DNA from 3 places in the Pantoea sp. X-Soil-ISGK-275 genome. Region 3 is predicted to be linked to each of the others. Evidence: predicted binding sites of a transcription regulator. Region 3 holds the regulator's gene; each other region holds the start of a gene.
The links. The regulator Fur, encoded in region 3, represses iron uptake genes when iron is present. The targets are predictions, from matches to a motif close to ATAATAATGAGAACNACTATCAA.
Positions count from the first base shown of each region.

Region 1 (3,282 bases), on a different replicon from region 3:
TGCTGTGGCATCACGCGCTCTATACGCTGGCGGAAATTGTGCTGGCGCTGCTGCTGGGCGTTGGCGCGGGCGTGACGTTGGCGGTGCTGATGGCGGCCAGTCCGCTGCTGCGTCGTGTGCTGTTTCCGCTGGTCACCGCCAGCCAGGCGATTCCGGTGTTTGCCCTTGCGCCGCTGCTGGTGCTGTGGCTCGGTTTTGGTATCGCCTCGAAAGTGGTGGTAGCGGCTTTAATCCTGTTTTTCCCGCTGTGCTTATCGCTGTTCGATGGGCTGTGCCGCACGCCCAGCGGCTGGCTGGAACTGGCGCAAACCAGCACGTCATCGTGCTTCAGCATCTTCTGGCGCGTGCGCTGGCCCGCCGCGTTACCGCAATTTTTCTCCGGCCTGCAGATGGCCGTGGTGCTGGCGCCGATTGGCGTGGTGATTGGTGAATGGGTCGGCGCCAGCGAAGGGCTTGGCTATCTGATGATGCAATCCAACGCGCGACTGGAAACCGCCACCAGCTTCGCGGCACTGCTGCTGTTACTGATTCTGGCGCTGCTGCTTTCGGGCAGCGTAGCGCTAATGCGCAAGAAACTCCTCTGGCAATCTACATAAGGAAGTACCGTGAATACCCTACGAATCGCATTGACCGCGTTGCTGCTGCTGGCGACCGCTAACGTCCAGGCGGCGGAGAAAGTTCGTCTGCTGCTCGACTGGTTTATTAACCCCAACCACGCGGCGATTTTTGCTGCCCAGCACAGCGGCGCGTTTAAGAAAGAGGGGCTGGATGTGGAGATGATCGCGCCGGCCGATTCTGCTTCGGTGCCGTTGCTGCTGGCGGCGGGTAAAGTCGATCTCGCCATCAGCTACCAGCCGCAGCTCTACACGCTGGTGGATAAAGAGGTGCCGGTGATCCGCGTCGGCACGTTGATTAATCAGCCGCTGAATACGCTGACCACGGTGTCGAGTGATATCCACTCGCTGAAAGATTTCGCGGGCAAAACCATCGGTTATGCGGTGCCGGGCACCGAAGATGTGGCGATTCGCAATATGCTGAAATCACAGGGCGTTGATGCTGACTCGGTGAAGCTTATCAACCTGAATATGGATGGCACCTCCGCGCTGCTGACGCACAAGATTGATGGCGCGATGACCATCTTCCGCAACTACGAGCTGCTGGACCTGAAAGACAAAGGTGCCAAGCCAACGGTGTTTAAACCGGAAGATTATGGCGTGCCTGCTTATGATGAGCTGATCATTGTGGCAAACCAGAAAACTGCCGCGCAGGATAGACGCATTCCGGCGTTTTTAAGTGGTCTGGATGCCGGTGTGGCGTGGCTGCGTGCACATCCGCAGGAAGCGTGGCAGGCGTTTATTAAGCAATATCCCGAGCTGAATACCCCGCTCAATCACGAAGCGTGGCAGGCGACGCTGCCGTATTTCGCCGCGCACAGTGCGGAGTTTGATCAGGCGCGCTATCAGGCGTTTGGTGAATATATGAAGGCCAATGGCGTGATTAAAGTTGTGGCACCTATGGCGCGATATTCGTTGTAGGTTGGTGCGTTGTCCCTCACCCCAACCCTCTCCCGCGCGCGGGAGAGGGAGCTGACCGCGCCCACCTCCACATTCCCTCTCCCGCCTGCGGGAGAGGGCCAGGGTGAGGGAAACCACGCACAATTCCCTTGCACCCGCACTTATTTTTGATAATGATATTTATTCTCAACTATCAAGTGATGGACAACCTGATGCGTTTCCCCGCTCTTTCTCTGCTACTTAGCCTGTTTTTCATTTGCACCCATGTATATGCCGACGCCGCCTGGCCGCGCACTCTCGCCACACCGAAAGGCCCGTTCACTCTCCAACAGCCGCCGCAGCGTATTGTCTCTACCAGCGTGACGTTGAGTGGCACTTTGCTGGCGATTAACGCGCCGCTGGTGGGATCCGGGGCTACCAGTCGCAGCAGCAGCGTGTCGGATGCGCAGGGTTTTTTCACGCAATGGAGCGCAGTGGCAAAAGCGCGACAGGTTAAGCCGCTCTATATCTCGCAGCCGAATGCCGAAGCGATTGCCGCCGAAGCGCCAGATTTGATCGTGATGGCTGCCACCGGCGGCGATTCGGCGCTGCGCCTTTACGATCAACTGCAAACCATCGCCCCGGTGTTAGTGATCGATTACGGCGACAAGAGCTGGCAGGCATTGACCTTGCAGCTGGGCGAGATTACCGGCCATGAAGCCGATGCTAAAAAGGTGATTGCAGCGTTCGACCAACGGGTAGACGCGGTGCGTCACAAGATCACGCTGCCGCCGCAGCCGACCTCTGCGCTGGTCTATTACGAAGATGGACGCGGAATGAACTTGTGGACGCCAGCATCGGCGCAGGGCGCGCTGTTGCAGGATTTGGGCTTCACGCTGGCCGCGCCGCCCGCCAGTTTTCAGGGCAGCACCAGCATGGGCAAGCGCAATGACATTATTCAGCTGAACGGCGAAAACATGGCCGATGGTATTACCGGCAACACGCTGTTACTGTTCGCCGCCGATGAAAAAACCGTGCCGCAGGTGGCGAAGAATCCGTTCCTCGCCCATCTTCCGGCAGTACGGCAGCACGACATCTTTGCCGTAGGTAACGACACCTTCCGCCTCGATTACTATAGCGCCAGCAATATGCTCAGCAGCATCGAGCGGCAGTTTAGCCGTTAAGCATCGGCGGTGGCGGGTTGTGGCGCGTCCGGTTGTTCACCGAGGCGCGCCGAGCGCAGACCGCGCGCCGCCAGCGACAGCAGCACCAGCAATCCCGCCGCCAATCCGCCAAACCACAGTACGCTGCTCAGCGGTGCCAGTGCGCGAGCCAGTACACCCAATCCCAATGCCCCAACGGAATCGCCGGTGACATCCTGCGCGGTGCCAAGGCTGTTGACGCGTCCCAGCAGCGCATCCGGCGTGTGATGCTGCGTCAGCATAAACTGCAATAGCGAGGCGATGGCGTTGCTGTAGCCGTAACACACCAGCGCCAGCAGCGCGGGCAGAAGATGGCTATAAAGGCCGAGCGAGGCGATGCAGGCAAACGCCAGCAGCGCACAGCCAATCAGCACCAATCCCGGACGCGCCAACTGCCGCACCCAGCCGCTGGTAAAAGCACCGATCATCGCACCCAGCGGTACCGCCGAGTACATCAATCCTAATGCGGATGCATCGGCGTGATAGGTCAGCGCCAGCGCCGGGAACAGAATACGCACCGCGCCAACCATGCTGAGCAGCAAGCCAACCAGCACTACCGCGCCAACCACTTTATGCTGGCAGACAAA
Region 1 is NZ_AP035977.1:753,657-756,938, reverse strand. Features, by position in the region: gene AC6I8A_RS22960 (ABC transporter permease) at 1-596, shown strand, start outside; gene AC6I8A_RS22955 (ABC transporter substrate-binding protein) at 606-1,535, shown strand; gene fepB (Fe2+-enterobactin ABC transporter substrate-binding protein) at 1,727-2,677, shown strand; gene entS (enterobactin transporter EntS) at 2,674-3,282, opposite strand, start outside.
Region 1: a site for Fur is predicted at 1,682-1,704, ahead of fepB (Fe2+-enterobactin ABC transporter substrate-binding protein). Genes of this name have one in related genera too.

Region 2 (3,282 bases), 750 kb from region 3:
GTGAAAGAGTCAGATGATCCAATGTCATATGTCTTTGGCTATACGCTGGTGAATGATTTAACTTCACGTCACTTGCAAAAACAGCACAGCCAATGGATTCTTGGCAAAGGTATTGATGGCTTCTGTCCAATGGGCCCTGTGATTATAACAGCGGATGAATTCGGGCATCCTTCTGAGCAAAAGATTGTTTGCACAGTTAACGGTGAAAAACGCCAGGAAGCTTCTATTTCCGACTTAATTTTCAACATTCCTGAGTTGATTAAAACAATTGGGCAAAACATTACTTTATTACCTGGTGATGTCATTGCCACTGGAACACCTGCCGGTGTTGGCTTGGGTTTCAATCCGCCTAAATATTTATCGAAGGGTGATGAAGTCACTGTGTCGATGAGGGAAATTGGTGAGCTGACTAATACGATAGTCTAGTTGGTAATGTTTTCTGATTAAATTAAGTCTCTTAGGGTTGTTGTTCTTAATTTAATAATGAGCCTTTTCCGCTTAATGTGGAAAAGGGCTCTTTCCGACGTTCATTTCCGATAGCGGAAAACACTAAATTATTGAGGTAACAAAATGGCTAAGATTGTTAGTGCTATCAGCATGTCCCATGTACCAGGTGCTCTAGGCTGGGCAGATGCTCCATCTGTTGAACAACGCCAAAGACTCGCAGATATTCATGGCCGTTTAAAAAAATGCATCGATGATACTAAACCTAATCTCATCATCGCCTTTCTTGATGACCATTTCGAAAACAACTTCCGTAATTTAATGCCAACGTTGGCTGTGCCAATTAGTGATGCCAACATTGGTCCAGCCGAATATATGATGGAAGCTTTAAAGTTTGATAAGCAGCATAGTATTGCCAGTAACGCAGAAATAGCAACGACACTGCTCGAAAAGCTTATCCATGGCGGTTTTGAAGCAACACGGATGGGTGCCATTGAGTATGGTAACAATCTCATGATGCCACTTCATTTTATTAATCCTGAGTTCAATATTCCCGTCGTACCAGTCTATATCAATGTGTTCTCACCTCCGCTGATGCCTTATTCACGTGCTTATGACCTGGGCCTTAAAGTCCGTGAGATAGTTGATTCGCTGCCAGATGACTACCATGTTCATTTCCTGGCAACAGGTGGATTGTCGCACTGGCCGCCAGTTTGGACTGAAGGCGCACCGGAAGATGACGAACTGCTGCAACGCATGAAAGTCTATCAAACCATCGGTAAAGAAGCCTTGGTCAACGATCCTTCTCTTTATACTGATTTTGCGCAGTATGAAATCGATATGATGAGCAAAATGGAATGGCCACTCGGCAAAAGTCACCCACTTGTCAATGAAGAGTGGGACCGGGAAATGCTTGAGCGTTTTGAAGCTGGTGATGTTGAATACATGCGTGCTTTGACCTACGCAGAGGTGGAAGAACGCGGTGGTCATGGAGGACACGAAGCACTCAATTGGGTTGCACTTATGGGGGCAATGAAAGGCGCGCGACCAGATTATGTGGCGTATGAATCCGTGCCTGAATGGATCACCGGAATGAGCTACCTATCTTATCCGGGACAGAGTTAATTGAATGGGTGCAGCGCGTTATTTTTACTATGACGCTCTGCACCATACGTCTGAAATCATTAATCACTAATGAGGAAGATGAAGTACTAAATTAAGCTGTACGATGAATGCACGTGCGACGTCCTTCACTTCAATTACCTATTTGTCGGGTACAAGTGTGCCCCAAAAAACAACACCTCTTGAATGAACCTTCAGTCATTTCTCAGCTTCAGGCTGCTGATTTGTCGCGTTATCGATATAGTTTGTCGATAACGCGACATCAGGAATCGCTTCCAATAAATAGATTATGGGAATGATTATCATTTGTTTTTAAGCGAAAAGTGTGCTCCAGAGCGCACCTGAAATTTAATTGAGAATGAATAAATATTTATATTGCAGCCATGCAAAAACTAAATATTAATTAAATTATATGTAGGTGATGCTTTAGTTAAATATCACATTTAAGAATGTGCAAAATATTTATGCTTGCTATAAATCATAAGGAATTTAGCGTTGAGAAGAATAATAGCTATAAATTGTAATTTAATCAAAGCCTCGTGTGTATTAAGCCTGATTTCATTTGGCTCCTATACTTATGCGGAAAATAGTAACGATACTTTAACTGTTACTGGAGAATCTTCGGGAAACTACACGGTTGACAAGTCTACGGCCGCAACAAAACTGGATTTATCCATTAAAGAAACGCCACAATCAGTTTCAATTATAACACCTGCACGTATACAAGATCAGAACATGCAATCAATTGGTGATGCCCTTAAAAATACGACAGGAATATCTGAAAGCAGTTATGATTCTGAACGTTATACTTACTGGTCGCGTGGATATCGTATTGATAATCTTTCCTATGATGGATTGCCTACTACAACAGGCTCAATAAGTTCATATCTCGATACAAATATGGACCTATCCATTTATGATCGTGTGGAAGTTGTCAGAGGAGCAAATGGCTTGCTTACAGGCACGGGAAACCCTTCCGCAACTGTGAATATGGTAAGAAAACATGCTGTAAGCAGAGAGTTTACTGGCTCAGTAAGTGCAGGTGTCGGATCATGGAATCAATATCGCACTACCTTAGATGTCAGCACTCCATTATCTGAAGATGGCGATATTCGGGGGCGTTTCATCACAACCCTCCAGGATGCAGACTCACAATTAGATAGATACAATAAAAAAAATCAGCTTTTTTACGGTGTGATCGATGCCAATTTGGGTACGAATACTGTACTGAGTATCGGATATGATTATCAGAAATCTAAGCCTGGTGCCTCGACATGGGGAGGATGGTCCTATCTTGATTCTGCGGGGAATCGTATAAACTGGCCTCGATCATTTAACACCGCCCCAGACTGGACGCACTGGCTATCAACCAATAACCGCGTTTTTATTTCTCTTGATCATTTCTTTGATAACGGATGGGAATTCAAGTTAAACAGCTCTTATTCAGAAACTAAAGCAGATGAGAAACTTGCGTCGTTTAGTGATTCACCTGATGCGTCAACAGGAAACGTAACTTATACTTCAGCTAAATATCTTTCGTCTCGCAGGGTTTATTCAGCTGATGCGTATGCTAAGGGCCCGTTTGAACTCTTTAATAGAGAACACGAATTAGTTATTGGGACCAGTGCTAGTCGTCAAAGAAATCACTCATACGGAACCGATCGAAAAAAAATCATTGTTGAAAATATCTATTCATTTAATGGTGATGTCGCTGAG
Region 2 is NZ_AP035976.1:558,459-561,740, reverse strand. Features, by position in the region: gene AC6I8A_RS02505 (fumarylacetoacetate hydrolase family protein) at 1-426, shown strand, start outside; gene AC6I8A_RS02500 (DODA-type extradiol aromatic ring-opening family dioxygenase) at 571-1,569, shown strand; gene fhuE (ferric-rhodotorulic acid/ferric-coprogen receptor FhuE) at 2,062-3,282, shown strand, end outside.
Region 2: a site for Fur is predicted at 1,850-1,872, ahead of fhuE (ferric-rhodotorulic acid/ferric-coprogen receptor FhuE). Genes of this name have one in related genera too.

Region 3 (3,282 bases):
CGCCGCTTCCATCCGTGAATTCTGCCGCCGTATTGGTGTGACCAAACAGGACAATATCGTGGAGATGGCTTCACTGGAATCGTGCATTCGTGACGATCTCAATGAAAACGCACCGCGTGCGATGGCCGTAATGGATCCGCTGAAAGTGGTGATCGAGAACCTGCCTGCAGGTCACGAAGAGATCATCAGCATGCCGAATCATCCGAACAAACCGGAGATGGGCACGCGAGAAGTGCCATTCAGTCGTGAAGTGTGGATCGATCGCGCGGATTTCCGTGAAGAGGCCAACAAGCAGTACAAACGTCTGGTGCTGGGCAAAGAAGTGCGTCTGCGTAATGCATACGTGATCCGTGCCGAGCGAGTAGCGAAGGATGATGAGGGCAATATCACCTGCATCTATTGTACCTGCGACGTTGATACGCTGAGCAAAGATCCGGCCGATGGCCGCAAAGTGAAAGGCGTTATCCATTGGGTTTCTGCGATTCACGCGCTGCCAGCGGAATTCCGCCTGTACGATCGTCTTTTCAGTGTGCCAAATCCGGGCGCGGCGGAGGATTTCCTCACCACCATCAACCCGAACTCACTGGAAATCAAACAGGGCTTCGTGGAGCCAGGTTTGCGTGCAGCCGATCCAATGGCGCCGTACCAGTTTGAACGTGAAGGCTATTTCTGTGCGGATAGCGTCTATTCACAGCCATCCAAGCTGGTGTTTAACCGCACCGTTGGTTTACGTGATACCTGGGCAAAAATCGGCGATTAATATTTTTTGTCGCTAGCACGATATGATCATGAAAGGGCGAGCAATCGCCCTTTTTTATTGTCTCGATTTAACCAGATACGACCTTTTATGCTGCTCCCTGCAATTAGCCATTAATTCCTTATTTGCGACTATTCTGACTTTAGCAAAATTAAACCATTTGCCAGTGTGAAAAACTTTTTTTCAGGTAGGCTATGCGCTCTCAGCCGTTGCTCTGCGGGTAATCAAAGGATAAAAAATGACAAGTCTCGCCCTGGAAGCCAAACATAGCGTGGTGGTTTTACATCAGCTTATCGAACGTATTTTTAATCAGGCAGAAGGCAGTGATGACAGCATTGATCTGTTCTTGTCGTACTTTCATCCCGACTTCAAAATGGTCACGCCACAGGGTAAACAGCTTGATCTTAATGAGATGGAAACACTGTTTCGCCAGTTGCAGGGACAGCGTGAAGGGATGCGAATTGCCACCAGTGAGCACGCCATCATTTCGCAGCAAAGTGAGGAAGTCACGATTCAGTATCGTGAATTGCAGATGATGAATGGCACCAATCAGAGCCGCATTTCTCTGGCGGTGCTGGATTGCAGCACCGCCATTCCGCGCTGGCGCTACTTGCAGGAAACGCTCGTTGCCTGATTTCAGATATAAAAAAACCGGCTTAAGCCGGTTTTTTTATACTGCATAGCACACTCAATTACTTATCGTGGAGCGTATCGTCTTCGCGGCAGTCTCCCAGAGCACAGTGACCATACAGATACAGGCTGTGGTTGCTAAGCTTGATGCCGTGGCGAGTAGCAATTTCACGCTGACGCGTTTCGATTGATTCATCGCTGAATTCGATAACTTTGCCACAATCAAGGCAGATCAAGTGATCATGGTGATGTTGCTGAGTCAGTTCGAAGACAGACTTACCGCCTTCAAAGTTATGACGGGTTACGATGCCCGCGTCGTCAAACTGGTTAAGAACGCGATAAACCGTTGCCAGACCAATCTCTTCGCCCATATCGATCAGGCGCTTATACAAATCTTCCGCACTGACGTGATGGGACTCGGGGCCGGGTCCCTGAAGCACTTCCAGAATTTTCAGTCTGGGTAGCGTGACTTTCAGGCCAGCCTTCTTCAATGCGGAGTTGTTGTCAGTCATGCGGATATTGTCCTGTTACTTTGCTAGTCACTTGCGGCGCAGGGGCCTTGAATGTTTAGGTCAACGCGCATTCTCATTTGCGTCTCATTATAGAACTCAAGCAGTGAAATGAAAACCAAGGCAACGTCCTTAATCACCAAAGGTTGTAAGGATAACGTCACTAATGTCTTCAGGACGCTTGGGTTTTGGATTCCATTTCACTCAGCCTCATTCTACTGCCAGAGGAATAAGCGGATGACCATTGCGGGTATTCTACAGATTTGCGGGGAAAAGTTAAAAAACCGTAGCTATTATTTTTATAGGAAATTCCGTTGCCCGATGTGAGGCAGCGCGCACATCGGGCAGAGCAGGGAATTAAGCTTCAATAATCTCTTTCAGCTGCAACTCGTCGAAGATCTGCTTCACCCATTTCTCAACACGTTCGTTGGTCAATTCTGGTTGACGATCTTCATCAATTGCCAGACCCAGGAAGTTTTTGTCATCGGCGAGGCCTTTAGAGGCTTCGAAGTGATAGCCTTCGGTTGGCCAGTGACCCACAATCACCGCACCGTTAGGCTCGATGATGTCACGGATGGTGCCCATCGCGTCACAGAAGTATTCGGCGTAATCTTCCTGATCGCCACAACCAAACAGCGCTACCAGCTTGCCATTGAAATCAATCTCTTCCAGCGTCGGGAAGAAATCATCCCAGTCGCACTGCGCTTCGCCGTAATACCAGGTTGGAATGCCCAGCAGCAGGATGTCGAACGCATCGAGATCTTCTTTGGTGCTCTTAGCAATGTCATGCACTTCGGCGACATCTTTACCCAGTTGTTTCTGGATCATCTTTGCAATGTTTTCAGTGTTGCCGGTATCGCTGCCGAAGAAAATGCCTACGATTGCCATGGGTTAGGTAACCTCTTGAATCCTGATTGTGAAAGTAAGTCAGTTGACTGCACAGTTATGCGAATAATAGCAGACCGGTAAAAAGTGCGGAACTTGTAAAGCCGTGACTTTGTGTTCCAGCGTGCGGTCTTCGCGCGTTAAGACAGTTTGAGTTGTGCCAGCAGCATTTGTTCAATCAATTCGCTGCGACTGATGTTTTGCTGATCGGCCAGCGTGCTGAGCGCGTCAACCGCCTCGCTCGACATCTTCAGCTCAACACGACGCAGCCCACGCACTTTATCGCGCTTGAGCTGGTTGCGTTTGTTGATGCGTAACTGTTCATCACGCGTCAGCGGGCTGGTTTTCGGGCGACCAGGACGCCGCTCGTCTGCGAAGAGATCAAGCGTCGTGCGGTCTGTCTGTTCTTTTGCCATGGTTTGTAAAACTGAGTGGGCGCGAACGGCGGAAAGGCGCTGCGCGATTAAAACATTATCGGCCCGACCACGGTGAAAAAATATC
Region 3 is NZ_AP035976.1:1,305,927-1,309,208, forward strand. Features, by position in the region: gene glnS (glutamine--tRNA ligase) at 1-760, shown strand, start outside; gene AC6I8A_RS06040 (hypothetical protein) at 996-1,391, shown strand; gene fur (ferric iron uptake transcriptional regulator) at 1,450-1,899, opposite strand; gene fldA (flavodoxin FldA) at 2,254-2,784, opposite strand; gene ybfE (LexA regulated protein) at 2,922-3,197, opposite strand.